3 regions of the Nonomuraea sp. NPDC050383 genome follow, and region 3 is predicted to be linked to each of the others. Evidence: riboswitches for the same ligand, from Rfam matches in the RefSeq annotation. Region 3 holds a riboswitch; each other region holds the start of a gene.
The links. Region 3 has a riboswitch for cyclic di-AMP ahead of ACIBG4_RS35460 (hypothetical protein). Riboswitches for the same ligand answer to the same signal wherever they lie in the genome.
Positions count from the first base shown of each region.

Region 1: another riboswitch for cyclic di-AMP. It lies ahead of ACIBG4_RS12855 (hypothetical protein); the one in region 3 lies ahead of ACIBG4_RS35460 (hypothetical protein).
Region 2: another riboswitch for cyclic di-AMP. It lies ahead of ACIBG4_RS03710 (C40 family peptidase); the one in region 3 lies ahead of ACIBG4_RS35460 (hypothetical protein).

Region 1 covers NZ_JBITIP010000004.1:308,845-318,715, reverse strand. Annotated here, with positions in the region: gene ACIBG4_RS12880 (alpha/beta hydrolase) at 1-186, opposite strand, end outside; gene ACIBG4_RS12875 (VOC family protein) at 299-676, shown strand; gene ACIBG4_RS12870 (YkvA family protein) at 723-1,115, opposite strand; gene ACIBG4_RS12865 (aldo/keto reductase) at 1,467-2,327, shown strand; gene ACIBG4_RS12860 (DUF5302 domain-containing protein) at 2,401-2,604, shown strand; cyclic di-AMP (ydaO/yuaA leader) riboswitch at 2,789-2,925, shown strand; gene ACIBG4_RS12855 (hypothetical protein) at 3,115-3,930, shown strand; gene ACIBG4_RS12850 (alpha/beta fold hydrolase) at 4,195-5,034, shown strand; gene ACIBG4_RS12845 (hypothetical protein) at 5,054-5,425, opposite strand; gene ACIBG4_RS12840 (roadblock/LC7 domain-containing protein) at 5,465-5,896, opposite strand; gene ACIBG4_RS12835 (hypothetical protein) at 5,893-6,972, opposite strand; gene ACIBG4_RS12830 (roadblock/LC7 domain-containing protein) at 6,976-7,353, opposite strand; gene ACIBG4_RS12825 (DUF4032 domain-containing protein) at 7,574-8,779, opposite strand; gene ACIBG4_RS12820 (DUF885 domain-containing protein) at 8,802-9,871, shown strand, end outside.
Region 2 covers NZ_JBITIP010000001.1:827,356-837,226, reverse strand. Annotated here, with positions in the region: gene ACIBG4_RS03735 (sensor histidine kinase) at 1-1,061, shown strand, start outside; gene ACIBG4_RS03730 (response regulator transcription factor) at 1,192-1,860, shown strand; gene ACIBG4_RS03725 (phosphotransferase family protein) at 1,913-3,040, opposite strand; gene ACIBG4_RS03720 (NYN domain-containing protein) at 3,182-4,504, shown strand; gene ACIBG4_RS03715 (NlpC/P60 family protein) at 4,649-5,623, shown strand; cyclic di-AMP (ydaO/yuaA leader) riboswitch at 6,072-6,230, shown strand; gene ACIBG4_RS03710 (C40 family peptidase) at 6,304-6,831, shown strand; gene ACIBG4_RS03705 (hypothetical protein) at 6,936-7,763, shown strand; gene ACIBG4_RS03700 (M48 family metallopeptidase) at 7,773-9,122, shown strand; gene ACIBG4_RS03695 (glycosyltransferase family 4 protein) at 9,119-9,871, shown strand, end outside.
Region 3 covers NZ_JBITIP010000020.1:115,241-125,111, reverse strand. Annotated here, with positions in the region: gene ACIBG4_RS35500 (oxidoreductase) at 33-854, shown strand; gene ACIBG4_RS35495 (DHA2 family efflux MFS transporter permease subunit) at 863-2,368, shown strand; gene ACIBG4_RS35490 (GNAT family N-acetyltransferase) at 2,395-2,937, opposite strand; gene ACIBG4_RS35485 (uridine kinase) at 3,031-3,660, shown strand; gene ACIBG4_RS35480 (TrpB-like pyridoxal phosphate-dependent enzyme) at 3,742-5,052, shown strand; gene ACIBG4_RS35475 (50S ribosomal protein bL37) at 5,101-5,178, opposite strand; gene ACIBG4_RS35470 (DeoR/GlpR family DNA-binding transcription regulator) at 5,329-6,102, shown strand; gene galT (galactose-1-phosphate uridylyltransferase) at 6,105-7,184, shown strand; cyclic di-AMP (ydaO/yuaA leader) riboswitch at 7,252-7,387, shown strand; gene ACIBG4_RS35460 (hypothetical protein) at 7,392-8,354, shown strand; gene ACIBG4_RS35455 (RNA polymerase sigma-70 factor) at 8,926-9,822, shown strand.

The DNA.
Region 1 (9,871 bases), on a different contig from region 3:
GCGGGCCAGGTCCTCCGCGAAGGCGGGGGCACCGCCGCCGACCCAGGCGTGGGCGTGCGCGAGCCGGGCCGCCGGGTCGAGGCCGGCGTGATGGCCCGCCGCGAGTGCCGCCGCCCGCCCGTACGCGGCCAGTGCCGCCGCCGCCCGCTCGTACGCCGCGAGCGCCGCCGCGCTGTGATCCGCCATGACGCGGCCAAGGATGCCAGGCGAGCCCGCGGTCCCTCAGGCGATCGGCGACTCCTCCGGGTATCGGGGCATGCGGCATGAATCTCCGGTGGAGCGGGGTAGTGAAGTGTTCATGGCTTGTCGGATCAGTGAGTTGGTGCTGGATTGTCGCGACCCCGAGCGGCTGGCGGCGTTCTGGTGTGAAGTGCTTGGGTTCGTGGTGATAGACCGGGATGAGGGGAGCGTGGAGATCGGGCCGGGGGAGACCGGGTTCGGGGGGCTGCAGCCGACCCTCGTGTTCAATCCGTCCGACGATCCGAGGCCCGGGAAGCTCCCGCTGCACATCGACGTGAACCCGACCGATCGCGACCAGGCCGCCGAGCTGGAGAGGCTGCTCGCGGCGGGGGCCCGGCCGGCGGACGTGGGGCAGACCGGCGAGGAGACGTGGCACGTGCTGGCCGACCCGGAGGGCAACGAGTTCTGCCTCCTCCGCATGAGGCTGGACGACTGAGCGCGCCGCCGCTCGCCGGTGCGCGCGAGTGGGCGGCGGCTGGTGGTCAGCCGCGGTCGCCGAGGAGGCGGAGGAGCAGTCGGGGCTCGCCCGGCCAGGCGTCCAGCAGCACCTCGCGGGGCACCTGCCGGGCGGCGTACCGCAGGGCCAGGGCGACCACCACGATGTCGTCCAGCGGGCCGATGACCGGCAGGAACTCCGGGATCAGGTCGATCGGGCTGGCCACCCACACACCCGCGATCACGATCGCGATCTTCGCCCGGCGCGGCACCGCGGGGTCGCTCCGGAGCCTGCGGACGGTGGTCAGGCAGTCGGGGATGAACGCGGCGAGGTCCCGCGCGAGCCCGGGCGGCAGGCGGCGCGCCAGCAGGACGAGCACACCCCACGTGGCCGCCACGCACACGACGGTGACCGCCAGCCCGATCAACCAGCCACGCACGACGTTCCGCCCTCTTCCGAGCCGTGGCGATCACCGCCCGGCCTCCGCACGACCTCACATCACTGTACGGCGACTCCCCGGCACGCCCGCCCCCGTCCGCACACCCGACGGGTCCACATGTCCGCCCCGCGACCGTCCGCACACCCGACGGGTCCACATGTCCGCCCCGCGACCGTCCGCACACCCGACGGGTCCACGTGCCCGGCCCGCGACCGTCCGCCACCGCGTCCACGTGCCCGCCCGTGCGTGGCACCCGCGCCCCGGGCGCCGGACCACAAGCGTCACCCCCGGCTGGCGAAACCGGTAGGGTCGCCTTCCTCTTTCGGTCGCCCCAGGGGGAGGATGGTCCGCATGAACACGCGACCACTCGGACAAACCGCCGTCAGCTCCATCGGTCTCGGCGCGATGCCCATGTCGGTGGCCGGGCACATGCCCGACGAGGCCCAGTCGATCCGGACGATCCACGCGGCGCTCGACGCCGGCGTGACGCTGATCGACACGGCCGACGCCTACACGCCCGCACCCGACGAGGTGGGTCACAACGAGCGGCTGGTCGCCAAGGCGCTCGCGAGCTGGGGCGGTGACGGCGACGCGGTGCTGGTGGCGACCAAGGGCGGTCACACGCGGCCCCCGGACGGCGGCTGGGCCGTGGACGGACGGCCGTCGTACCTGGTCGAGGCGTGCGAGCGATCCCTGAAGGCCCTGGGCGTCGAGGCGATCGGCCTCTACCAGCACCACCGGCCCGACCCGGCCGTGCCGTACGAGGAGACGATCGGCGCGCTGCGCGACCTGCTCGACGCCGGCAAGATCCGGATGGCGGGCATCTCCAACGCGAACCCGCGCCAGATCAGGATCGCCTACGACATCCTCGGCGGCCGGCTGGCGAGTGTGCAGAACCAGTACTCGCCCGCGTTCCGCTCCAGCGAGCCCGAGGTGGACCTGTGCGAGGAGCTGGGCGTGGCGTTCCTGCCGTGGTCGCCGCTGGGCGGGATCAGCGCGGCGGGGCGGCTCGGCGGCGCGCACGAGGGGTTCGCCAGGGTGGCCGAGCAGCGCGGGGTGTCTCCGCAGCGGGTATGCCTGGCCTGGGAGCTGGCGCGCAGCCCGGTCGTAGTCCCGATCCCGGGGGCGAGCCGGCCGGAGAGCATCCTCGACTCGGTGGCGGCGGCGGATTTGGTCCTGACCTCCGAGGAGCTCGCCGCTCTCGGCGGCTGAGGAGGCCCGCCGGTTTCGCGCGGCGGGTTCGGGCGTGCGAAGCTTTGAATGTCCCCAACACCAGGAGGTCCTCATGACGGAAACACCGGAGCCGGAAGCCAGCGAAGCAACTCCCGAGGACGAGTTGAAGCGCAAGTTCCGTGAGGCGCTGGAGCGCAAGCGTGCCCGGCAGGCCGACTCGGGCGCTGGTGGCAGGGGCGGCGACGCTTCCAAGATTCACGGCGCTCACGGACCGGCCGCCAGCAAGCGTTCCTTCCGGCGCAAGAGCGGAGGCTGAGGCGTCCGGAGCACGGGCTGAGACCTGGTTTCCTGGAGGGGTACGGCATGCCGTACCCCTCTTTTTCTTTGCCTGAAAGGTAGATCTTCGCCCGATTTATGGGCTTACCTTTGCTTTTGTCCGGTTCGCTGGCTAGAGTCAAGCGCATTCCGGTCAGTGACCTAGCCCTTCGAGAGGAAGCGGCGACTGGCCGGCGCCGAATCCCGCACCGCGCGGGAACCGGGGACCCACTTCTGGGGTGAATCCGGCCGCACCTGGCCGGTAGGGCATCTCCACGTCCGAACCCGTCAGCTAACCCGGTAGGCGAGATGGAGAGGACAAGACTTTCATGCGCTACCGCGTACCCCCGGACGGGGCAGTGCCACCCGCCGCCTCCTGAGCGGCACCCGTTCCCCCTGACCTTCTCTCGCGCTCTCGCGTAGCGCCCGTTCGGCGTTCTGCCCGGCTACGCGTCCCCATCTCTTCGGAGCGCGCCCCTCTGTACCCCCACGTAAAGGACTTTTTCAACACATGTCCGAACGACTTGGCATGCGTTCCTTCAGCCTCTTCACGGCGGCCGTACTCGGCGCGCTCACCATCGGCGCCGGCACCACGGCCGCGCACGCCGACAGCGACGAAGGCCGGCAGGTTCTCCTCAAGGGCTCGACCACCGCCTCCTACTTCTGGGACGACTCCTCCGGCCGCGCCGGTGACACCGGCCTGCCGGCCAGCGGCAAGCCCATGCAGAAGGGTCTGGCAGCCAGCCCCAGCTGGCCGCTCATGACCGAGGGCTACGTCATGTACAAGGGCAAGAAGGCCCCCTTCTTCGTCGGGGACCGCGGCCCGGGCGTGCCCTCCAGCAGCGGCGTCATGCTCGACCTCGACGCCAAGACCTTCGCCCAGCTCACCGGCGGCCGCTTCAACTCCAGCACCCTCGGTGTGGACGGTGTCGGCGGCCAGGGCCACATCAAGGTGAGCTACGTCATCACCAAGTGGGGCAACGGCGCGGGCAAGAAGAACCACCCGGTCGCCTTCTCCACCGGCGCCTGGCGTCGCGTCGACCACAACCCGGCCAAGCCGCCGGTGCTGGCCGAGGACAAGTCCACCACTCCGGAGGAGTCCGGCGCCGGATCCGCGGGCAAGGGCACCTCCGTCTCGTCCCGTGACAAGGACGACGCCGGCGTGGTGAACGCCTCCGAGACCACCACCCGCACCGAGGCCCGCGACGCCGCCTCCGGCGACGAGGGTCTGAGCACCTCGGCCAGCCTCGCCCTGGTGGGCGTGGCCGCGGTCGGCGGCGGCCTGTACCTCGGCCGCGACCGCCTGCGCAAGCTCGTCCAGCGCTGACCGCCCGGCCCGCATGCCGCCCCCTCAGGCGGCACACGGGCCGGCACCCGACCATCGGCCGGGTCCGGACGCCACCCCGTCCGGTCCGGCCTCCCCCGGGGGCCTGCCTGCCTCTCCATCCAGGCCCCCACCCCGCCACCCCGTTCCGGAACCGCCGCCGCCCCGGCGGTTCCGGGACGGGGTGCGCGCATTTCCGCGCACACGGGTCCCCGCGTGGGGGCTTTACCGGCCCGCGATCAGAATGTCATTCTGTTTCTCGTGACCATGCGAGCGAAGGCCAACGGCATCGAGATCGCCTACGAGAGCTTCGGCGCGGCCGGGGCTCGTCCCCTCCTCCTCGTCATGGGCCTCGGCGCCCAGCTCATCCACTGGGACGACGACCTGTGCCACCTCCTCGCCGAGCAGGGGCACCACGTCGTCCGCTTCGACAACCGCGACGCGGGCCTGTCGACGCACCTGCACGACCTCGGCCAGCCCGTGTTCGGGGGCCCGGCGCCGTACCTGCTGGACGACATGGCCGACGACGCCGCCGGGCTGATGGACGCGCTCGGCTGGAGCGCCGCCCACGTGGTGGGCGCCTCGATGGGCGGCATGATCGCCCAGACGCTGGCCATCCGGCATCCCGGCCGGGTGCTCACGCTCACCTCCATCATGTCCACGCCCGGCTCGCGGGTCGCCCCTCCCACGCCGGCGGCGAGCGCGGTGCTGCTGGCCACGCCGCCCGCCGGGCGCGAGGAGGTGGTCGCGCGGGCCCAGGACGCCTGGGCGTTGATCGGCTCACCCGGCTTCGAGCCGGACCGCGCGCGCATCGCGGACGTGGCCGCCCGCGCGTTCGACCGCTGCTTCGACCCGCCGGGCACCGCGCGCCAGCTCGCGGCCATCATGGCCTCCGGCGACCGCACCGAACGGCTGCGCCGGCTCGACGTGCCGGCGCTCGTGGTCCACGGCGAGGCCGACCAGCTCGTCCCCCTCGCGGGCGGCCGGGCCACCGCCGAGGCCATCCCCGGGGCCAGGCTGCTGACCTTCCCCGGCATGGGCCACGACCTGCCGCGTCCGCTCTGGCCGGACCTCGTCGCCGCCATCGCCAAGCTGACCGCCGGATGACCCCGCCGGCGCCGCCCGGCTAGACGTCCAGCTTCTCCTCGATGGAGCGGAGCTGGTGCCTGGCCATCGCCAGGTTGGCCCGGGCCCGGTCCAGGGCCAGGTAGAGGAACAGGCCCTTGCCGCCGCGCCCGCTGATGGGCCGGATGATGTGGTACTGCGAGCCGAGCGTGATCAGGATGTCCTCGATCGTGTCCTTGAGCCCGAGCGAGTCCATCGTGCGGAGCTTGGCCTTGACCACCTCGGTGTTGCCGGCGCCCGCGACCTGGAGGTCAAGCTCCTTGGAGCCGCCGAGCGAGCCCAGCGTCATGCCGCTGCCGTGGTCGACGACCGCCGCCCCGATGGAGCCGTCGATCGTCATCATCTCCTTGAGAGAGACGTCCATGCTGGCCATGTCATTTCTCCGTTCTCTGCTGATTTCTCTGGTGGACGGTCATCGCGTCCGTGCCGCGATGGCGGCCAGGGCGGCCGCGGTCCTGCGGCCCTCCAGCCGGAGCAGCCCGAGGTTCGTGCCGGGCTGGGCCAGGACTGTGAGGACGATGGTGGGGCCCGCGGCGTAGAACGCGGCGTACCCGGCCGTGCCCGAGATGAGCGTCTCCTCCAGGTCGCCCCTCCCGGAGATCGCGAGCATGCGCCTGCTCATGGCGAGCAGGGCGGCGGTGAGCGCGGCCGTCCGCTCGCCGTTGTCCACGGCGGGGTCGCAGGCGACGGCCAGTCCGTCGACCGTGCAGGCGACGCTGCCGCTGACGTCCGGGGTGCGCTCCCGCAGGAGCACCATCTCCTTGAGCACCTCGTCGTGCAGCTCCACCGGTGGCCTCCTTCTGAACGAGGGCAGTCTCACGACGGTGAGTGGGGGGAACCTCATGCCAGCTCCTCCAGCGCCTTCTTCAGCCGCATGAGCAGGGCCAGATCCCTCGGGTCCGCCGTCACGGCGGGGCCGAGGGGGCGGGCCGCGTGCGGCTGCGCGCCGGCCGCGCCGGCCGCGTGGGGGAGGAGAGGCGGCGGACCGGCCGGCGCCGCGAGCGGCATGCCGGGCGGCCCGCTGGAGACGCCGGGGAACGGGGCGGTGGGAGGGCCGGCCGGATCCGGCGGCTGAGGCGGCGCATCCGCCGGATCCGGGGTCTGGGGGGAGGGGCGGGAGCGCCGGCCGCCGCGTGGCCGCCTGGGCAACGGGGCGTCGTGCTCCCCGCCCGTCGCGGGCTCCGGATGCCCGGGCTCCGACGGCGACCGCGGGTGCGCGGGCGCCTGCGGAGATGTGGGCCGTACGGGCGCCGGCTCCGCGGGCGGGGGCGGGGTGGGGCCGGCGGGCGCGAGCAGCCCGGCCGCCGCCAGCCGTCGTACGGCCAGCAGCACCGAGTACCCGGAGCGGCCCAGCCGCCGGGCCAGGTCCAGCGGGGTGGCCTCGTCGTCGGCGCGGGTGACGACCTCCCACTGGACGGCGCTGAGCGTCACCCCCTGCCCGGGAAGCCGGGGCGCGGGCCGTACCGGAGCGGTGTCCACGTCGGCGGACGGCCAGATCCGGGCCAGGTGCGCCCGGCGGCGGGCGCACTCCCGCACGAGCCCGGACACCTCGAAGTACCACCGGCCGCCCAGCCAGTGCCGCTCGCCGGGCCGGAACTTCGGCCGCGTCCCCGTGGCCGGCAGCAGGAAGAACGCGGCGTCCAGGACGGCGCCCAGCACGCAGTACTGGAGCTCCCCGAGCGTGACCGGGCCCTCGGCGAGCAGCCGCTCGCAGCCGCCGTCCGCCTGGAGGCGGCGCAGCTCGGCCTCGGGGATCCGGCCGCGCGCGGCCAGCAGCCGCTCGACGCCGGGCGTCTGGGCGCACTCCATGTACGTGATCCGTCCCTCGTCGAGGAAGACGGTGCCGGTCCGGCCGACGCGCAGCGCGCCGGTGGGACGGTCGTTGGCGAGGCTCGCCAGCAGCGTGTCGAGGGTCCCCATGGGTCACGCCAGCAGCCGGCCGGAGATGTCCCGCAGGCGGTGGCGCGCGAGCGCGAGGTTCGAGCGCTCCAGGTCGAGGCGGACGTAGATGACCAGCGGCCCCTCGAACGCGGTCTCCATCAGCCTGAGCAGGTGGTGCCCGCGGTCGGTGGTGACGAGTATGTCGTCGATGCGGACCGTGTCGCCGGGGCAGGAGCGTGCCAGGCCGTCCATGGTGGCGCGGAGCGTCTCGGTCAGGGCCGCGGCGGAGTGCTCGGTGTCGACGCCCCGGGGCGCGCCGCTGGCCGCCACCGCCATGCCGCTGGTCTGGTCCAGCAGCATGGCGTCCAGCGCGCCCGGTATGGCCATGACCTCGGCCAGGCAGTCGTCCAGCCCGAGCACGGATCCTCCCCTCGCCGTCCCGAAGACTCCTTGAGGACTGGGACAGCGTAGGAGCGCGCCGGTGTCACGCAGCGGAGCCGGTCGGCAGCGGTACGAAAGCTATACGGCGCGGAAGGAGAAAAACCCCACCGCGGCGCAGCTTTCTCCGAGTTATCCGTATTGAGGATGACTTAGACGAATATTCTTCGCCTTTTCGCAGGTCAGGGCCGCGGCCGGAGGCTCAGGCGGGCTCGTCCGGGAGGACGGCAGCCTCGTCCGGCTTGTGGACGAGGACGTTCTCGATGTACGACTTCACGGCGGTCGCCAGCCCCACGTCCGCGCCCGCCTCCTCCGACAGGTACCACCGGTGGTCGAGGACCTCGTGGAAGAGCTGCGCCGGGTCGAGCTTGGCCCGCAGGCCGGCCGGCAGCGAGTCGATCGTCGGCTGGAACACCTCGGCCAGCCACCGGTGCGCCACGATGGCCTCGTCCTCGTGCCGCAGCCCCTTGGCCACGCGGAAGCCGTCGAGGTCGTTGAGCAGCCGCCGCGCCTGGTTCTCCTCCACGTCGAGGCCGGTCAGGCGGAGCAGGCGCCGCTGGTGGTGGCCCGCGTCGACCACCTTGGGCCGCACGATGAGCCGGCCGGTGCCGACCTTGCGCCGCACCATCATCTCGGCCACGTCGAAGCCGAGCAGGTTCAGCCGCCGGATCCGCTGCTCCACCCGGTGCCAGTCGACCTCCTCGATGATCTCGTCCTGGGTGATCTCCTCCCACAGCCGGTGGTAGCGGGTGACGATGTCCTCGGCCGTCTCCATCGGGTCCACCGACGGGTGCAGCAGGCCGCCGGCCTCCAGGTCGAGCATCTCGCCGAAGATGTTGGTGTGGGCGACGTCGATGTCGGCCAGCCGCTGCCCCTGGCTGAGCATCGGGTGCATCTCGCCGGTCTCGGCGTCCACCAGGTACGCGGCGAACGCCCCGGCGTCCCGGCGGAACAGCGTGTTGGACAGCGAGCAGTCGCCCCAGTAGAACCCGTTGAGGTGCAGTCGGACGAGCAGCACGGCCAGCGCGTCGAGCAGCCGGGTCAGCGTGTCGGGCCGCAGCGTGCCGGACATGACGGCCCGGTAGGGCAGCGAGAACTGGAGGTGCCGGGTGATCAGCGCCGCGTCCAGGCCCTCGTCCCGGCCGGTGACGTAGGCGACCGGCTCCACCGAGGGGGCGTCCAGCCGGGCCAGGTCCCAGAGGAGCTGGTACTCGCGGCGGGCGTACCGCTCGCTGATCTCCTTGATCGCGTACACCTTGCCGGAGAGCCGGGCGAAGCGGACGATGTGCCGGGAGATGCCCCGGGGGAGGTCGACGAGGTGGTGCTGGGGCCACTCCGCCAGAGGGCGGTCCCAGGGAAGGCCGATGAGGTCAGGATCATCAAGCGCGCCGGTGATCTGCAGGGGCATTTCTACAGGATATTGTGCGGCAGTGGACGAGTTTCTCAAATGGTACTTTTCCGGTCGTCCGGTCATCGCCAGCAACCTGGGGGCCGACGGCTACGACCACACACTCGGCGACTTCTCCGCCGAGGCCTGGACCGCCCGCGCCCGCGAGGAAGAAGCCTGGCTGGCACGGCTGTCCGCGACGGAGACCCCGACCCTGGACGACGAGATCGACAGAGATCTCGTCGTCTCCCAGCTGAGAGGCTCGGTGGCGCTCGCCGCCTGGCCGGAGTGGCGCCGCGACCCGGCCGCGTACCTCGCTCCGATCTTCAACGCCCTCTACACCCCGTTCCAGCAGCGCCTCAAGCCGGAGCCGGAGCTGGTCGCCGCCGCCGTCTCGCGGCTGGCCGAGGTGCCCGGCGTGCTGGCCGCCTGCCGCGCCAACCTCGACCCGGACCTCGCCGCCCCCCTCCTGGTGCAGCGGGCGCTCGGGCAGGCCCGCACCGGCCGCAGGTTCCTCACCGAGACCGTGCCCGCCATGGTCGCCGACGCCGACGCGCGGGCCCGGCTCGCCGAGGCCGCCAAGCCCGCCGGCCGCGCCTTCGACGAGCTGGTCACGTTCCTGGAGGGCTTCGAGTGCGGCGGCACGTGGCGGATGGGCGAGCGCCTGTACTCCACGCTGCTGCGCGAGCGCGAGATGCTCGGGTACGGCGCGCCCGAACTGCACGAGAAGGGCAAGGCCGCCTGGGCGGCGCTCGACGAGCGCATGCGCGAGGTGGCGCGCGGCGTCAACGGCACCACCGACTGGCGGGCCGCCATGGAGTCGCTCATGGACGACCACCCGCCGACGCTGGCGGACATGCGCGCCGAGTACGAGGCCGAGACGCTGCGCGCGCGGGAGTTCGTCCGCGAGCGCGACCTGGTCACCTTCCCCGAGGGGGAGGAGTGCCTGGTCCTGCCGTCGGCCGAGTACACCCGGCCCATCCTGGCCGTGGCCCACTACCTGGCCCCGCCGCCGCTGACCAGCTCGCGCACCGGCGTGTTCTTCGTGCCGTACACCCCGGACGGTTTCACCGAGGAGCAGGTGCGGCAGCGGCTGCGCACGAACTCGCGGGC
Region 2 (9,871 bases), on a different contig from region 3:
CGCGGGCGCTGGTGGTGACCGAGCAGGTCGCCGGGGTGCTGTCGTGCGTGGCGGTGTGGCTGCGCCGCCGGTGGCCGGTGGGATTGGCCGTGGTGACCGGGGTGCTGTCGACGTACCTGCTGATGGTCGGCGGCGCGTCCGTGGTGGGGTTGTTCACGGTGGCGGTGCACCGGCCGTTCAAGGTGTCGGGGCTGGTCGCCGTGCTCGGCTTGGTGACGACCGCCCCGTACGTGCTGCTCCGGCCCGATCCCGAGCTGGGGCCGGCCGGGACGGCGACGCTGACCGTGGCGATCCTGCTGACGGTGTTCGCCTGGGGCGTGGTCGTACGGGCCCGGCGGCAGCTCGTCTGGTCGTTACGGCAGCGCGCGGTCATCGCGGCCGACGAGGCCAAACGGCTCGAACGCGAGCGGATCGCCCGCGAGATGCACGACGTGCTGGCCCACCGCATCTCCATGCTGAGCCTGCACGCGGGGGCGCTGGAGTTCCGGCCCGGCGCGCCGCCCGAGGAGATCTCCCGGGCCGCCGGCGCCATCCGCGACAGCGCCCACCAGGCGCTCCAGGATCTGCGCGAGGTGATCGGCGTGCTGCGCCACCCGTCCTCCTCCGGCGACGAGAACGGTCCCGTGCCCCTCCCGCCCCAGCCCACGCTGGCCGACCTGCGTTCCCTGGTCGAGGAGTGCCGGCAGGCGGGCATGAAGGTGTCCTTCACGATGAGCGGGTTCGACGGGGACGCGGCCCGGGCCGCCGGCGGGGGAGACGCCGCGGTGCCGGACGCGCTCGGCCGTACCGTCTACCGGGTCGTCCAGGAGGCGCTCACCAACGCGCGCAAGCACGCGGGCGGCGCGCCGGTGGGCGTGACCGTCGCAGGGCGGCCCGGCGACGGGGTGACGGTCGAGGCGCGCAACGCGGTGTGGGCCCGGCAGAGCCCGCGCCTCCCGGGAGCGGGAGCGGGGCTCATCGGGCTCACCGAGCGGGTCGGGCTGGCGGGTGGCCGGCTGGAGTTCGGGCCGGTGGCGGGGGGCGACTTCCGCCTGCACGCATGGCTGCCGTGGGCCTCGTGACCGTCGTCCGGGATCGTGACGACGTGCCGCGGGTCGCGGCCGTGAGGGAGGAAGGGGCTGGTGTGAGGGTGGAATCGGTGGCCGTGGTGGGCGTCCGGACGGGTGGCGGGGGCCGGTCATGATGGACCCCATGACGATCAAGGTGCTCATCGTGGACGACGATCCGCTCGTCCGGGCGGGACTGGCGATGATCCTCGGCGGCGCGGACGACATCCGCATCGTCGGCGAGGCCGGTGACGGGTCCCAGGTGCCGCCGCTGGTCGCCGAGCACCGTCCCGACGTGGTGCTCATGGACATCCGCATGCCGGACGTCGACGGCCTCGCCGCCACCGAGGCGCTGCGCGCCACCAGGGAGCCGCCCGAGGTCGTGGTCCTGACGACGTTCCACGCCGACGCCCAGGTGCTGCGGGCGTTGCGGGCCGGGGCGGCGGGGTTCCTGCTGAAGGACATCGCGCCCGCCGAGCTGGTCGGGGCGATCCGGAAGGTGTCGGCGGGGGAGCCGATCCTGTCGCCGGCGGTGACCCGGCAGCTCATCACCCACGTGTCGGGCGGCGGCGCCGAGAGCCGCGCCGGGCGGGCCCGGGCGCTGCTCGACCGGTTGAGCGAGCGCGAGGGGGAGGTGGCGACGGCCGTCGGTCAGGGCCGGTCCAACGCCGAGATCGGGGCCGACCTGTACATGAGCGTCGCCACGGTCAAGGCGCACGTCTCGCGCATCCTCACCAAGCTGGGGCTCAACAACCGGGTGCAGATCGCCCTGCTGGTCCACGACGCCGGGTCGGGGGAGCACCGGCGCGGGTAGCGGGACGTGACCGCGCCGGGGGAGTGGTGCGGGGCCGGCCGTCCAGGGTGGGTCAGGCTTCCAGCATGCGTTCCAGGGTGCCGCGGTGCATGACCAGGTCGTCCGGGTCGTCCGGCATGGGCTGCTCGCCGAAGTGGACGCGGCGTCGCCACACCCGGGCCATGATCACCCCGTGCCTGAGCGCCGCGTACGTCAGGTGGAAGTCCATGTTCGCCGGCGTGTGACCCGTCAGCGCCTGGTACGTGCGGCACACGTCGTCCCCGCGCATGAAGTCCGGCAGCCCCGGCAGGCCGATCGCCTCCGTGAGGTCCTGGAAGAACCGGTGCAGGAAGATCATCCAGGCCAGGTCCAGCTCGCGCGGCCCCACGGCGGCCATCTCCCAGTCGAGCACGGCGACCGGCCGGAAGTCCCGGTACATCACGTTCCCGATGCGGGCGTCGCCCCAGGTGAGGACGTCGGGGCCCGGGTCGTCGGGCCAGTGCGCCTCCAGCCAGCCGAAGGCGCGCTCCAGCAGCGGGATCGGGTGGTCACCGTGCGCCCACGCGTAGTAGGCGCGCTGCGCGTCCACGTGCGCCCGCAGCCCGCCGCCCAGGGCCCGCTCCTCGCCGTACGAGGGCCGCTCGTCCGCGCGTGAGGGCCGTGCGCCGGTGGGGGACAGGACCGAGAGGTCCTCGCGGGTGAACGGCGCGTCGTGCAGCGCGGCGAGGAGCCGTACCGTCGCGTCCTGCAGGACGCGACGCCGTCCTGGCGGCGCGTCGAGCAGCCAGCCCTCGAACGTGTACGGCATGACGTCCGGCGGCACGTCCCCGTCCTCCCGCTCCATGACGAAGAACGGCGTGCCCAGCGGCGCCGGGTCCGGCTCGAACCACAGCGCCCTCGGCGCCGGGATCCCGGCCCGGTCCCGGGCCAGCCGCATCACCTCGAACTGGGCCCCCAGGTCATAACGGGGGAAGACGGGTACCGCCTCGGCCGCCGGCGCCAGCCGGGCCACGCACCGTGCGCGCCGCCGGCCCGGCCAGGAGGCGGTGAAGAAGACCGTCTCGCTGGACATGCCGTTGGCCGCGGGCCGCGAGAGCTCCGACACGTCGACCGGGCCGCCGGTGCGGCCGGCCAGCCAGGACGCCATCCGGTCGCGCAGCCGGCCCAGGTCACGGGTGGACGTCCGCATCTCCTCGGTCACGGCGGCCTCCTCGGGTGAGTTCCGGTCCCGCCCCAGTGGTATACCCCTAGCAAGCGCTTGTCCACGTGGGGCGAGCGTTACGGTCAGGTACGGGGCAGCCGTACCCTTGTCTGAAAGGGCATGTCACGAAGGGACAGTGGGATGAGCTCAGCGGGTGAAGGCCTGTCTCGCCCGCTTCCCGAGCCGGTGCGGCTGAACGTCGTCGACCTGGCAGCCCAGGTTCTCGGCTCGATGCCCGCTGCGTCCGTGCCGGCCCCGTTGCGGGGCATCGCCAAGTTCGACCCGCGCAAGCGCGCCCGGCTGGGCAGCGCCCCCATCGCCGCGCAGCTGGAGAACGACAAGGAGTTCCGCGAGCTGGTCGCCGAGTCGGTCGCGGCGGGCTGGCCGGAGCTGGCCGCCTCGCTGGTGGACGGCCACGTGCCGCCCGCCGCCGACCCCGTGCTCGTGGCGGCCGCCGCCTACCTCACCCGCCCGCCCGGCTGGGCCGACATGGTCGAGGCGGCCCGCGCCGACCTCGAACGGTCCGCCGTGGCCGCCGAGGGGTCCGAGCGTGAGGAGGTCGTGTCCCGGCTGCGCGAGCAGCTCGCCGCCCAGAAGAGCGCCGCCAAGGAGGAGACCGACCGGCTCCGTGAGCAGCTCAAGGCCGCCCGCGCGGAGAACTCCGACCTGCGCCGTCGCCTCCATGAGGCCCGGGAGAAGTCCAGGGAGGCGCAGCGGCGCGCCGAGGAGATGGAGCAGCTCGCCGAGGAGGCGCGGTCGACGGCCTCGGCGGCGGGCAGCGCGGGCGAGGCCGAGCTGCGGCGGTTGCGCGAGCGGCTGGCCGACGCCGAGAAACAGCTCGAAGCCTCGCGCCGGGCCGCCCGCGAGGGCCGCAGCATCGAGGACGCCCGCATCCGGGTGCTGCTCGACGCCCTCCAGGACGCCTCCGCCGGGCTGCGCAGGGAGCTGGCCCTGCCCACCATGATCAACAGGCCCGCCGACTCGGTGGCGGCCGTCACCGGCGAGCGTCCCAGCGTGCGCGGAGTGCCGGCCCGCGCGCTGGCCGACGACGACCCGCAGCTCCTCGACCAGCTCCTCGCACTGCCCCAGGTCCACCTGATCATCGACGGCTACAACGTGACCAAGGCCGGCTACGGCACCCTGACGCTGGCCGACCAGCGCAACCGGCTCATGACCGGGCTCGGCGGGCTCGTCGCGCAGACCCGCGTCGAGGTGACCGTGGTCTTCGACGGGGCCGAGCTGAACGCGCCGGTCCAGGTGGTGGCGCCGCGCGGGGTGCGCGTGCTGTTCAGCGCGCCGGGGGAGATCGCCGACGACCTCATCCGCCAGCTCGTCCGCGCCGAGCCGCCCGGCCGGGCCATCGCCGTGGTGTCCTCCGACCGCGAGGTGGCCGAATCCGTCCGCAGGATGGGCGCCCGCCCCGTACCGTCGGCACTGCTGCTCCGCAGGCTGGGCCGCGCGTAGACCGCGGGCCGGACCTTGAGTAGGGCGCGATCCGTAGCGGCCGGACGGCAAAGCGACGGTATAAGGAATCTGGCGTTTAGGTGAGATCAACACCTTAACTTCTGTACTATTTCGCCCCAGGTATGATCCCTTGGAGGCGACGCTGTGAGTTTGGGCCGGGTGCCGATGGTCGCGTGTCTCGCGATCGGGTTGCTGCTTTCGCCGACAGGTGGAGCCCAGGCCGCGCCGAAGCCCACGATCAAGCAGGCCAAGGCGAAGCTCGCCAAGCTCAACGACAAGGCCGACAAGGTCGTCGACCGCTACAACACGGCGACCGAGAACCACAAGAAGGCCCAGTCCGCCTACACCGAGCTCAACGACAGCTACAAGCGCAAGCTCGCGACCGTGGCCGACCTGCGCGAGCAGGTGATCTCGATGGCCGTCAGCAGCTACAAGCTGGGCCGCGACGTCACCTCCATGCCCGGCGTGATCGGCTCCGACGATCCCATGAACACCCTGGGCGGCCTCGCCCTGGCCGACCAGGTGACCCGGGAGCGCGCTGACAAGCTCACCGCCTTCGACCGGGAGAACCGCGGCCTCAAGGCCGAGCGTGACAAGGCCGAGGAGGCCCTGGCCGCCGCCGACAAGGAGCGCGACGCGGTCCGCAAGGAACGCGCCGAGGTCCTCAAGCTCATCGCCCAGCAGAAGAAGCTGCTCGACCGGCTCGGCGCCTACCGGGTGGGCGACCCCAACAGCACCGGCATCAAGTACACCGGCGCGGCCTCGGGCAACGCGGCGGCCGTGCTCCGGTTCGCGTACTCGCAGGTGGGCAAGCCGTACGTGTTCGGCGGCACGGGCCCCGGCGGCTGGGACTGCTCGGGGCTGACGCAGGCGTCGTGGCGCGCGGCCGGCGTCTCGCTGCCGCGCACCACCTGGCAGCAGTGGGCGTGGGGCGCCTCGCGCAGGGTGGCGCTGAACGCGCTGCAGCCCGGGGACCTCATCTTCAGCTCGGGGCTCGGCCACGTGAGCATCTACGCGGGCAACGGCCAGATCGTTCACGCGCCGCAGACGGGCGACGTCGTCAAGGTCGCCACCCTCTCCTCGTACGGCGGCGCCCTCGTCGGCGCCATCCGCCCGTAGCGCCACGCGGCGGGTCCTCTCACCCTGAACCGAAGACACTGCCTCGCTGTGGCGGGGCAGTGTAGCGGTCGTGCGCGCGTCTCGTGACGGGAACGTGAGTGAAGAACTGAAGCGGTCCGTGACCGGTCATGGTCACGTGGCCTGCCGTCCTGCCGGGGACAAACCTGACAAATGTGACGAAAGAGTCCTGACAGACGCCTGATTCGTCAATTGTGAGCAGAGTCACATTTGCGTAACGAATCATGGTGGCGAGCTGCGAGTCGTCACTTTACTGACACCTTATGGCGATCTTTACAGCTTGACCCGCGCTTTGCCGTTTCATGACATCTCGGCGTAACTTCTGGCGTCGCGGCGAACAAGCCATGGCGCCGCGAACCAACATCGGTCCCCCCGATGTGGACGAGATAGCAATCCATCGGTCGCCGCCGTAAATATCCGTACTTGTTGCGGTGGTGGCCTGCCGAGTCCGTGCAGCCAGGAGGCACGGAGCCGGGGACCCAGCGATCCCGAGCGGGATCAGGGGTGAATCGGCGCGTAACGCGCGCCGTAGGGCGACTTCCAGGCCCGAATCCGTCAGCTAACCCGGTAGGCGTTCGTGGAAGATCCAAGGAGAAATCCTGTCTACCCACTCGCACAACCCCCGTCTGTCCCGAATCGCCCTGAGCGGCGTCGCTCTCACCATGACCGTGACGGCCGGAGGTCTGGTCCTCCATGCTCCGGCGGCCCAGGCGGCAGGGACGACGAGCACCACGGCCGGTCTTTCCACGGTTTCGGCGGGCACGGCCGCCGCGTCCGTGAAGACGGCGGCCGGCAAGACGGCGAAGGCCTCCAAGGCCGTCCGGCAGCAGGCGAAGGCCCATACGGCCGTCGCCGTCGCCAAGGCGCAGATCGGTGACCCGTACCGTTACGGCGGCACCGGCCCTGGCGCGTTCGACTGCTCCGGACTGGTCCAGTACGCCTGGAAGAAGGCCGGCGTGAGCATTCCCCGCGTGACGAACAGCCAGTACGCACGCATCAAGAAGAAGGTCTCCTGGAAGAACCTCCAGCCGGGTGACCTGATGTTCTTCCGGGGGCTCGGTCACGTGGGCATGTACGTCGGCCACGGCAAGATGGTCCATTCGCCGCGGACAGGTCTGACGGTACGCGTCGAGAAGATCAGCGGATGGCGCAAGTCGTCGTTCGTGGGGGCGGTACGTCCCGGCCTGTGAGCACGCACGAAGACCCCGTCCCGGGTTGGGGACGGGGTCTTCGCGCGTTCGGGAACCAACAGCGGGCGGGTGGCCGGGTACGATCGGACAGCGTGTCCGCCCGGGTGAGTCGTCGAGCCCTGCTGGCGGGGGTGGCGCCCCTGCTCGCGCTGGCCGCCGCGTCCTCGCCGGCCCGTGACGCCCTTCAGGCGGATCGGCCCGATCGGGACGTCAGGCTCGGCGGGACGGGGGGCGAGCCGTGGCCCGGCGAGACGCGGGCGGCACGGGGCGCCCGATCACTCGTGCTGGGACACCGGGCCGATCCGAGCCTGCTCCAGGATCTCGCGCGCCGGGCCGACACCGCGGCGGAGCGCGTCTCCGGCGTTCTCCGCGTGTCCGTGCGGCCCCTCGTGCTCGTGCCCGCCTCCGCCGCCGAGGCCGCGCGCCTGGCCCGCGTGGCGGACGTCGAGGGGCTGGCCGCCGTGGCCGACGGAAGCCGCGTCATCGTGGTCCCCGGCACGTTCGGCCGCCTCACCCCCACCGGCCGCGACGTCGTGCTCACCCACGAGCTCACCCACGTCGCCGCCGGCACCGGCGGGCTCCCGCCGTGGCTGTACGAGGGATTCGCCGACTACGTCGCCTACCGCGACGCCGGCCTGAGCGTGCCGGTGGCCGCCGCCGAGCTGGCCGCGGAGGTCCGGGCGTCGCGGCCGCCGCGCCGGCTGCCCGAGCCCGGCGATTTCGCGCCCGGCTCGGCCCGGCTGGCGGCGGTCTACCAGGAGGCGTGGCTCGCCTGCCGGTACGTCGCCGAGCGGCGTGGGGAGGACACGCTGGTGAGGCTCTACCGTGATGCCAGGACGCGGGGCGCCGCCCGCGCGCTGGCCGCCGCCGGACTCCCGGCCGCGCGGCTGACGGCGGGGTGGCGCGCATACGTGCGTGAGAAGCTGGCGTAGGGGGATCATGTGACGAACGACGGCCAGGTGGGGGACGCGGCCCGCGGGGCGGACGCGCCCGGCACCGACGCGCCCGGCACCGACGCGACTCCGGGCGACAGCGCCACGGGGCATACCGCGGCGCGGCAGGCCGGTCTGGCGTGCGCCGGGCTGGGGATCGCGACCCTGGTCGTGGTGGCCGTCACGACGCCGTGGCGGGCGCTGCCGCCCTCCGCGCCGCACGTGGCCCCCGACCCCGCCCGTGACTTCAGCGCCGCCCAGATCGCGCACGCCGCCGCGTTCGACGCCGCCACCGGCGCGCCCGGCTACCTGTCGCTCGGCCTGAGCCTGCTCTTCGCCGGCCTGCTCGTCCTCACCCCGCTCGGCGGCCGGCTGCTCGGACGGCTCAGGGGCCCGTGGTGGCTGCGCGTCGTCCTGGGCGTGCTGCTGCTCACCGCGATCGTCGAGGCGGTCAGGTGGCCGCTCGGCATGTGGTTCGAGACCGAGCTGCGCGCGTACGGCCTGTCCACGCAGGACTGGGCGTCCTGGACGGGCGACCGCCTCAAGAGCATCGGCGTCAACGCCGCCGTGCTGTCCCTCACGATGGTGGTCCTGGTCTGGCTGGCGCGCAGGGTCCGGCGGTGGTGGATCCCGGCCGCCGTGGGCGCGTTCGCGCTGACCGTGGCGCTCTCGTTCGTCTACCCCGTGGTGGTCGAGCCACTGTTCAACGACTTCCGCCCCATGCCGCAGGGGCCGCTGCGCACGAGCCTGCTGCGGATGGCCGAGCGCGACGGCGTGCCGGTGGAGGACGTGCTCGTCGCCGACGCCTCCCGCCGCACGACCGCACTCAACGCGTACGTCTCGGGCTTCGGCGCCACCCGCCGGATCGTCGTCTACGACACGCTGCTGCGCGCCCCGGGCCCGCAGGTGGAGCTGGTGGTCGCGCACGAGCTCGGCCACGCCAAGAACGGCGACGTGCTCAGCGGGACGCTCGTCGGCGGGCTCGGCGCCGCCGCCGGCACCGTGCTGCTGTACCTGGCCTTCCAGCTCGTACGGCGGCGCACCGGAGTCGCCTCGGTGGCCGACCCCAAGGCCGTGGGCGCGCTGCTCGGCCTGATGAGCCTGGCCACCGTGCTGTCCGGCCCCGCCCAGAACGTCGTCGGCCGCCACGTCGAGGCCCGCGCCGACGTCCACGCCCTCGACCTGACGAGGGACCCGGCCACCTTCGTCGCCATGCAGAAACGCCTGGCGCTCACCAACATCTCCGACCTGTCACCCGATGCCGTGGAGTACGTGCTCTACGCGTCCCATCCCTCGACCCCGGAGCGCATCGCCCTGGCGCGCGCGTGGGCGCGGCTGAACGGCGTGCCCACGCCGTGACCCCACGCGTCGTCATCGTCACCAACGACTTCCCGCCGCGCCCCGGCGGCATCCAGTCCTTCGTCCACGGCCTGGCCGTGCGCACCCCCGGCGTGGCCGTCTACGCGCCCTCCTGGCCGGGCTGCGCCGAGTTCGACCGCCACCAGCCGTACCCGATCGTGCGCCACCCGACCTCGCTCATGCTGCCGACGCCCGCCGTCGCGCGCGCGCCGGCCCGGCTGGTGGCCGAGCACGGGGCGCGGACGGTGGTGTTCGGCGCGGCGGCCCCGCTCGGGCTGCTGGCGCCGCGGCTGCGTGCCGCCGGGGCGCGGCGGGTGGTGATGCTCACCCACGGCCACGAGGCGGCGTGGGCGGCCGGGCCCGGGTTCCGCTCGGTGCTGCGCCGCATCGGGGAGCACGCCGACGTGGTCACCTACCTGGGGGAGTACACGCGCGCCCGGCTGGCCGCCGCCATCCCCCCGGCCAAGCTCGTACGGCTGGCCCCGGGCGTGGACACCGGCCGGTTCCGTCCCGAGGCGGTGCCCGGCCGGGCCAAGGAGGAGCTCGGCCTGGCCGGCCGGCCGGTGGTGGTGTGTGTGTCCAGGCTGGTCCCGCGCAAGGGGCAGGACCTGCTGATCGCGGCCTGGCCGGAGGTGGTCGCGGCGGTCCCGGACGCCGTGCTGCTGCTGGTGGGCGGCGGCCCGTACCGTCGCCGGCTGGAACGGATGGCCGCCGGGCGGGAGTCGATCCGCTTCACCGGCACGGTCCCG
Region 3 (9,871 bases):
ACCGTTGGCCTGCACCGAAGAGGAGATTCATCATGGAGAAGGTCGTTCTCGTCACGGGCGCCTCCGCCGGCATCGGCAAGGCCACCGCCCTCGAACTCATCCGCGCCGGCCACATCGTCTACGGCGCCGCGCGGCGCGTACCCAGGATGGACGACATCCGCGACGCCGGCGGACACGCCCTGGCGCTGGACGTACGCCGGCCGGAGGACCTGGAACGCGCGGTCGCCGCGGTCGTCGAGGAGCAGGGGCGCATCGACGTACTCGTCAACAATGCCGGCACCGTCCTGCACGGCGCCGCCGAGGACATCCCCATCGACCGGGCGCGCGACCAGTTCGAGGTCAACGTCTTCGCACCGGCCCGGCTGACCCAGCTCGTCCTGCCGTACATGCGCGAGCAAGGGTCCGGCACGATCGTCAACGTCTCCTCCATCGGCGGCGAGATCGCGCTCCCGCTCGGCTGCTGGTACTACGCGAGCAAGCACGCCCTGGAGGCCTACTCCGACTCCCTGCGCATGGAGGTGGAGCCGTTCGGCATCGACGTCGTGATCATCCAGCCCGGGATCATCAAGACCGAGTTCGAAGACCGTACGGCACAGGACCTCCGTGAGATCTCCGGCGCGACCGCGTACGGGCAGATGGCGGAAGCCATGGCCAGACGCGCCGAGACGCAGCTCGGCGAGAACACCCAGGGCTCGGACCCCGGCCTGGTCGCCACCACCATCCGGCAGGCCGTCGACGCCGGCAAGCCCGAGACGCGCTACCCGGTCGGCTGGACGGCCGACCAGCTCCTGGAGCTCAACAGGACGCTGCCGGACCGCGAGTTCGACAAGCTCATGATGAACGCCACGAAGTAGGACCCGCGATGTCGCACCAACCCGACTCACGCAGATGGTGGGCGCTGACCGCGCTCGTGCTCACGTCGCTGGCCGTGGGCTTCGACGTGACCATCCTCAACCTGGCCCTGCCGAGCATGGCCGAGGACCTGCACGCCGACAACGTCCAGTTGCAATGGTTCGTCACCGTCTACACGCTGGTGCTGGCCGCCGGCATGATCCCGGCGGGAATGCTGGGCGACCGCCTGGGCCGGAGGAGGACGCTCCTGGTCGCGCTGGTCATCTTCGGCGCCGGCTCGCTGGCCGCCGCCTACGCCCCCTCGACCGGGATCTTCATCGCGGCACGTGCCGTGCTGGGCCTGGGAGCGGCGCTCGTCATGCCGACGATGCTGGCGCTGATCCCGGCGATGTTCACCGCGAAGGAGCGGCCGAAGGCGATCGGAACGCTGGCGGGCGCCTCGCTGCTGGCCTTCCCCATCGGTCCGGTCCTGGGCGGCTGGCTGCTGAACCATTTCTGGTGGGGCTCGGTCTTCCTGATCAACATCCCCGTCGTCGTCCTGGCGTTCCTCGCGGTCGCCGCCTGGCTGCCCGAATCGCGGCAGGAGCGCGGCAGGCGGATCGACGTGGGCGGTGTGGTGCTGTCGAGCGCGGCGCTCACGGGGCTGACCTACGGCCTCATCGAGATCGGTGAACGAGGCTGGACCGACGCCGCCGTGTTCGGGCCGATCCTCGGCGGGCTGGCCGCGCTCGGGCTGTTCGTGGTCTGGGAGCGACGGACCGGCGCGCCGCTGGTGGACCTCTCGCTGTTCGCCGATGCGCGCTTCACCGTCGGCACCGCGCTGGCCACGCTCGTCAACTTCACCATGTTCGGCGTTCTGTTCGTGCTGCCGCAGTATTTCCAGGCGAACCTGCGGACGGACGCGATGGGCAGCAGCCTGCGCCTGCTGCCGCTCATCGGCGGGCTGCTCATCGGGATGGCGACGGCGAACAGGCTGAGCAGGTTGATCGGACCCAGGCTCGCGATCGGTCTGGGGTTCGTCCTGCTCGCCGGGGGTCTGTTCTGGGGTGCCACCACCGGGACGGCCAGCGGCACCGGGTGGGCGGCCGCGTGGACGGCCATGTACGGACTCGGGCTCGGCTGCGTCCTGCCCACGGCGATGGACGCGGCGCTGGGCACCCTGTCACCCGGCACCGCCGGCGTCGGCGCCGCGGTGAATCAGTCCATCCGCACCCTGGGCGGCAGTTTCGGCGCGGCGGTGCTGGGCTCGATCCTCACCTCCGCCTACCGGGCCGCGGTGCCGGAGCAGGCACGCGAGAGCGTCTTCGCCGGGCTGGCCGCCGCACGATCCACCGGCTCGGCGGCCTTGGAGGACACGGTCCGCTCCGCCTTCGTCCACGGTCTGGACCTCGTCCTGGCGACCAGCGGTGGCCTCGGCCTCCTCGGCGTCGTCCTGGCCATGGCCTGGCTGCCCGGCAAGCCCGAGCGTCCGGTTCGTGATGAGGCCATGGGCTTCGATGACACGGTGGCCGCCTGAGATCGCCTCACTGGGCGGCGTGCCGGTCAGAGGGTGAGCACCATGAGGATCTCGTCGCGGTCGTCGCCGGGTGCGAGGCGGAGCGCGCCGGGCCAGCGGCCGATCTCCTTCCATCCCAGCCGCGCGTAGAAGTCCTCCAGGCCCGTTCCGCCTCGGGCGGCGAGGTGGAGCTGTTCGAGTCCCATCTCTTCGCGGGCCAGGCGGCGCACCCGGTGCATCAGCGCGGCGCCGAGGCCCCTGCCGCGGAACGCGGTGTGCGTCTGGACGTGGTGGACCGTGCCCCAGTGGGAGGTCAGCGGTTCGGCGTCCCTGCGTATGTGCAGCCAGCCGACGAGTGTTCCGCCGAGGAGGGCCACGAGGAGGCGGCCGCGGTGCGGGTCGAGACCGGCGATGATCCGGTCGGCCACGGGCGCCACCTGGTCGAAGGTGACGGGCGGGAACGGGAACCCGGCCGCGCCTCCGGCGTTGGTCACCGTGACCCAGCACTCGATCAGCTCGCGGCGCAGCGTGGGGGGCAGCTGGTCCGGGCCGGTGATGTCCAGGAACTCGGGGACGGCCTCGTGTGTCATGGTTACACCCTGGCGGACGGCACCGACAGGACGGCGAGGCGGGCCGCGGGCGGCCGCCGGTGGGGTGAAGGAAGGTCGCGTAGGCTCGGGGCGATGCGTGTGCGACCGATCTCGCCGGAGGCGCTGGCGGAGGAGCTGGCCGGGCGGATCGACGCCCTTCCCCGCGACCGGCGGGTGCGGGTGCTGCTCGACGGTGCGCCGCCGGGCGAGCCGGGGCGGCTGGCCGACGCCCTCGTCACGCCGCTCAGGGTCCGCGGGCGGGCGGTGGTGCGGGTGTCCGCCGGCGACTTCCTGCGGCCCGCGTCGCTGCGGCTGGAGTACGGTCGTACCGATCCGGACGTGTTCTACGACGACTGGCTCGACACCGGGGCGCTGGTCCGTGAGGTGCTCGGGCCGTTGGAGCCCGGCGGGACCGGCAAGGTGCTGCCGGCGCTGTGGGACAGCGGCGCGGACCGGGCCTACCGCCTGCCGTACGAGGACCTGCCCGTGGGAGGGGTGCTGCTGCTCGACGGGACGTTGCTCCTGGGGCGGGGGCTGCCGGCGGAGCTGAGCGTGCATCTGTGGCTGTCGGAGGCGGCGCTGGCGCGCGGCACCGGCGAGGACGAGCGCTGGCGGCTGCCCGCCTATGCCCGTTACGAGCGCGAGGCGCGGCCCCGGGCGAGCGCCGACGTCGTCGTACGGGTGGACAGACCCGGACGGCCGGCGATCGAGGACCCCGGCTGAACCGTGGAGCCGGCTGAAGGAGCTCCAGGTGATCCGGCGCGTGACCTGGTGAGATGGGCGGGACCGGCGCAGACTGGAACGGTGATCCCTAGCCACTGGTACAACATCGTCCCGGACCTGCCCGCGCCCCCGCCTCCGCCGCTGCACCCGGCGACCCGGCAGCCCGTGGGCCCGGACGACCTCGCGCCGCTGTTCCCGATGGAGCTGATCGGCCAGGAGGTGAGCGGCGAGCGGTTCGTCGCCGTCCCGCGCGAGGTGCTGGACGTCTACCGGCTGTGGCGGCCGACGCCGCTGCTGCGGGCGCGCCGGCTGGAGCAGGCGCTCGGCACCCCGGCCCGGATCTACTACAAGTACGAGGGCGGCTCCCCCGCCGGGTCGCACAAGCCGAACACCGCCGTGCCGCAGGCGTACTACAACGCCCGCGAAGGGGTGCGGAAGCTTACCACCGAGACCGGCGCCGGGCAGTGGGGCAGCGCGCTGGCGTTCGCGTGCGCGCAGTTCGGGCTGGAGTGCGAGGTCTGGATGGTGCGGGCCTCCTACGACCAGAAGCCGTACCGGCGCTCGCTCATGCAGGTGTACGGCGCGACGGTGCACGCCAGCCCGTCGCCCATGACCAAGGCCGGGGCCAGGGTGCTGGCCGAGACGCCCGGCTCGTCCGGCAGCCTGGGCATCGCGATCAGCGAGGCGGTCGAGGTGGCCGGCTCCGGCGAGGACGTCCGGTACGCGCTCGGCTCGGTGCTGAACCATGTGCTGCTGCACCAGACCGTGATCGGCGAGGAGGCGCTCCAGCAGATGGAGGAGACGCCCGACGTGATCATCGGCTGCACCGGCGGTGGCTCCAACTTCGCGGGGCTCGTCTTCCCGTTCCTGCGCGAGAAGCTGGCCGGCCGGATCGACCCGGTGATCAGGGCCGTCGAGCCGGCCGCGTGCCCGTCGTTGACCAGGGGTGTGTACGCCTACGACTTCGGCGACACGGCAGGGTTCACGCCGCTGCTCAAGATGCACACCCTGGGCCACGACTTCGTGCCGGACCCGATCCACGCGGGTGGCCTGCGCTACCACGGCATGTCGCCGCTGCTGTCGCACATGTACGAGCTGGGGATGTTCGAGGCGGTCAGCAAGTCGCAGAGCGAGTGCTTCGAGGCCGGTGTCCGCTTCGCCCGTACCGAGGGGATCCTGCCCGCGCCCGAGCCGACGCACGCGCTGGCCGAGACGATCGCCGAGGCGCTGCGCTGCAAGGAGAGCGGCGAGGAGAAGGTGATCCTGACGGCACTGTGCGGTCACGGCCACTTCGACCTGGCCGCGTACGACCGTTACCTGTCGGGGGCGATGGAGGACTTCGCGCTTCCGCAGGAGCGCATCGACGAGGCCCTCGCCCACCTGCCCGGCTGACCCGACCGCGCCGTCCCGGTCGCCGCGGACCCGCCGGCCGGGCGGGCGTCAGCGCGCCGTGGGACGCTTGCCGTGGTTGGCCTTCTTCTTCCTGCGGGCCTTGCCCTTGCGACTGCGCTTGGCCATACCGGCCTCCCTGTGAAAGCGACGAGCTCTGGTGTGACGTGCGTCTCCAACGTCTCCCGCCGGCGCTTCCGGCACAAGGGTGAGACCGGTCAACATTCCCCAACACTGGCATGTCATAATTTGGTGGAATCTGTTGGAAGGAGCGCGGGCTTGCTGGCACAGCAGCGACAGCAGACCATCCTCGAGCGTGTGCGCAGCAGCGGCGGCGTCCGGGTGGCGGACCTCGTGCGCGAGCTCGGCGTCTCCGACATGACGATCCGCCGCGACCTGGAGGTCCTCGCCGAGCGCGGCCTGCTGGCCAAGGTCCACGGCGGCGCGACGGCGCTGGACCAGGGGTCCACGGAGGAGCCCGGCTTCACCGCCAAGTCGGCCCGGCAGCAGTACGAGAAGGAGGCCATCGCGCGTGCCGCCGCCGAGCTCGTACGGCCGGGCACCGCGGTCGCGCTGTCGGCCGGCACCACGACGTGGTCGCTGGCCCACCATCTGACGGGCGTGCCCGACCTGACGGTCATCACGAACTCCGTGCCGGTCGCCGACGTCTTCCACCGCAACCCGCGCCCCGACCGCACGGTCGTGCTGACCGGGGGCGTCCGCACTCCTTCCGACGCGCTGGTGGGCCCGGTGGCGGTGGCCGCGATCCGCCGGCTGCACGTGGACACGCTGTTCCTCGGGGTGCACGGCATGAGCGTGCGGGCCGGGTTCACCACGCCGAACCTGCTGGAGGCGGAGACCGACAGGGAGCTGGTGGCCGCGGCGCACCGGCTGGTGGTCCCGGCGGACCACACGAAGTGGAACACGATCGGCATCAGCACGATCGCCGACCTGGCCGAGGCCGACGTCGTCATCACCGACGCGGGGCTGCCCGAGGACGCACGCACCGAGCTGGCCGAACGGGCCGGACAACTGATCATCGCTGAGGGGTAGCCGTGAAGCGCACCATCACCCATCTGGCCGACGGCCGGGAGCTGATCTACTTCGACCGGAGCGACGACGCCGACCGCGGCGCGATCGACCGCCGGCCGCTCGATCCGCGACCGGTGGCCTCCGAGCTGCGTTACGACCCGCTGACCGAGGAGTGGATCGCGGTCGCGGGGCACCGGCAGACGCGCACCTTCATGCCTCCGGCGGACGAGTGCCCGCTGTGCCCGTCGACGGACACGCGGGCCTCGGAGATCCCGGCGCGCGACTATGACGTGGTGGTCTTCGAGAACCGTTTCCCCTCCTTCTCCATGAATCTCGGGACTTATCAGGATGTGGGGGGTCTGAGCGAGGTTCGTCCGGGGGTGGGACGGTGCGAGGTGGTGTGCTTCACCTCGGAGCACTCCTCCTCGTTCTCCCGCCTGTCCGACGCGCAGGTAGAGCTGGTGATGGAGGCCTGGGCCGACCGTACGGCCGAGCTGTCCGCGATCGACGGCGTCGAGCAGGTCTTCTGCTTCGAGAACCGGGGCGAGGAGATCGGCATCACGCTGACCCACCCGCACGGGCAGATCTACGCCTACCCGTACGTCACGCCGCGCACGAAGCTCCAGCTCGGCGCGGCCGCGCGGCACGCGGCCCGGCAGGGGGGCAACCTGTTCGCGGACGTGCTGGCGGCCGAGCGCGCCGCCGGGACGCGGGTCGTGGCCGCCAACGAGCTGTGGACGGCCTTCGTCCCGGCCGCGGCCCGGTGGCCGTTCGAGGTGCACGTCTATCCGCACCGGCAGGTCCCCGACCTCGCCGCGCTGTCGGAGGAGGAGCGCGCCGCGTTCGCGCCGCTCTACACCTCGGTGCTGCGGGCCCTGGACGGGATGTTCGGCGTCGCCATGCCGTACGTCTCGGCCTGGCACCAGGCTCCGGTACGGCAGGACCGGGAGCTGGGGTACCTGCACCTGGAGCTGTTCAGCATCAGGCGGGCGCCCGGGAAGCTGAAGTATTTGGCGGGGTCGGAGTCGGCGATGGGCGCGTTCGTCAACGACGTGCTCCCCGAGGAGGCGGCCCGGCTGCTCCGATCACAGATTGATCACTGATTGATCTCCGATTGGAGTCGCATGACCTCCGCTTTACTACTAGTATCCCTTCGGTACCGGCCGTAACAGCTGGTACACGCCTAATCCCGGGCGCGTCGCTCGGGAGCCGGGGACCCACCGCATCTGGGGTGAATCCACTTCGGTGGTAGGGACCTCCCATCCCGAACCCGTCAGCTAACCCGGCCGGCAGAGGGAGAGGAATACTCCGTGGCGTCCGCGTCCCCCACGCGCCTTGCCATCAACTTCGTCATCGGCGTCGTGATCGCCACCGCCGGCTTCGGCGCGGCCACCGCGACCGCCGCCCCCAAACCCAGCGAATCCGAGCTGCGCGCCGAGCTGAAGAAACTGAACGGCAAGGTCGACAAGCTCATCGAGAGCTACAACCTCAAGCGGGTCGAGCTGGCCAAGGCCCAGCAGGCGGCCGGCACGGCCGGCAAGCGGCTCGCCGCCGCCGAGCAGGCGGTCGCCACGGCCGAGCGCCGGGTCACCGAGATCGCGCAGCTGCGCTACCAGAACGGCGACCCGGCCGTCCTCGGCTTCATGCTCCCCAACAGCGCCGCCGGCGCGGCCGTCCTGGAGCAGATGACCCGCGACCAGCAGACGGTCGTGGCGGGCGTCGCCAAGGCCCGCGACGAGAAGAAGCGGGCGGCCGACGAGGCCGCCGCCCTGGCCACCCGGATCAGCGCCGAGACGGCGGACGTCGCCAAGCGGCGCGACGAGGCCCAGGACGTCATCGACGACATCGAGAAGAAGCTCAAGGATCTCGTGCCGGTCAGCACCGGCCGCCGCTCCGACGGCACCTGGGCGCCCGAGCTGCCGTCGGGCACGGACAACATCACCCCCCGCACCCAGGCGATGCGCGCGCTGGTCCAGAAGAACTTCTCGCTGCCGTTCACGGTCGGCTGCTTCCGCTCGGGGTCGAGCGGCGAGCACCCGCTGGGCCGGGCGTGCGACTTCATGATGAGTTCGGGCGGCACCATGCCCAGCGCCGCCAACCAGGCGCTCGGCGACCGCCTCGCGGCCTGGGCGTTGGCGAACAAGGCGAAGCTGGGAGTGAAGTACGTGATCTGGCGGCAGCGCATCAACCAGGGCTCCGGATGGAGCGCCATGTCGGACCGCGGCAGCATCACCGAGAACCACTTCGACCACGTCCACATCTCGATGAACTGAACGGGTGTCGGGCTGCGGGACCGCCGGTCGGCTCACCACCGGCGCCCGCCGCCGCTGCCACCCGCGCAGCGAGCTCGATCAGCTCCGCTCCGACCCACCGCCGGGTGTGATCCGCGCCGCACCTTGTCACAGGTTCCCTCCGCCCGACGCCTTGGGTGCGAAACCCGAGCGAACGGAGCAGGAACCATGACGGAGCACACCGGCGGCCGGACGGAAGTGATCGTGATCGGCGCCTCCTCACCGACGAGACCCTGACCAGCATCGACGACGACCGCATCGTCGCCGCCGGGGATGCGACCTCGCCCTCGGGCCTCGCTTATCGGATGGGCTGCCAGGCCGCCGTCCAGCTGGGCCCGCACGCCGCCGACGCCGTGCTTCGCCGGATCGAGGGCGGAGCGCCCGAAGCCATCAGCGTCGCCTTCGCCGGGCTGCGCGTCAGCCTCGGCCGCGGTCCGCGCCCGCGTACGTGTCGTAGCCCCCTGAAGTGGGCGGCCCAGGCGCCGCTCGCTCCTCCATGCCCGCTCCCCCATGCCCGGCCTCCCGGGACGGACCGCCGTGGAAGGATCCGAGGATGCACGACCACGCCGCGGACCCGGCGACCGAGGCCTTCGTCGCCCACCGCAACCTGCTCTTCACCGTCGCGTACGAGATCCTCGGCTCGGCGGCCGACGCCGAGGACGTCCTGCAGGAGGTCTGGCTGCGCTGGGCCGAGATCGACCTGGCGCAGGTCCGCGACCCGCGCGCGTTCCTCGTGCGCGTCACGTCCCGGCTGGCGCTCGACCGGCTGCGGGCCCTGCGGCGCCGCAAGGAGGCCTACGTCGGCCCCTGGCTGCCCGAGCCGCTGCTCACGTCGCCGGACGTCGCGGAGAACGCCGAGCTCGCCGAGAGCCTGTCCATGGCCGTGATGCTCGTCCTGGAGACCCTCTCGCCCACCGAGCGGGCCGTGTTCGTCCTGCGCGAGGTCTTCGACGTCGACTACGACGAGATCGCGGAGGCGGTCGGCAAGACCCCCGCCGCGGTCCGCCAGATCGCCCACCGCTCCCGCAAGCACGTCGACGCCCGCCGCCCTCGCCAAGTGGTCTCCCCGCGCCAGGCGCAGGCCGCCCTCGCGTCGTTCCAGCACGCCGTGGAGACCGGCGACCTGCAGGGCGTGCTCGACGTGCTCGCCCCTGACGTCGTCCTGATCAGCGACGGCGGTGGCGTCAGGAGCGCCGCGCTGCGGCCCGTCACCGGCCTCGCGAAGGTGGTCCGCCTCCTCCTCGCCAGTCTCGGCGACAAGGAAGGCACGCTCACGGGCGAGCCCACCACCGTCAACGGCGATCCGGCGCTCCTCCTGCGCCTCGACGGCGAGATCGACAGCGTCATGGCGCTCAAGGTCGAGGACGGCCTCGTCACCGGCATCTACTTCATCCGCAACCCTGACAAGCTCACCCACATCGCCGCCGCCACACCGCTCACCCTGACCTGATACCGGTACGGCCGCGGTTCCCGCCCCGGGAAGGAACGGGGGCCGCGGC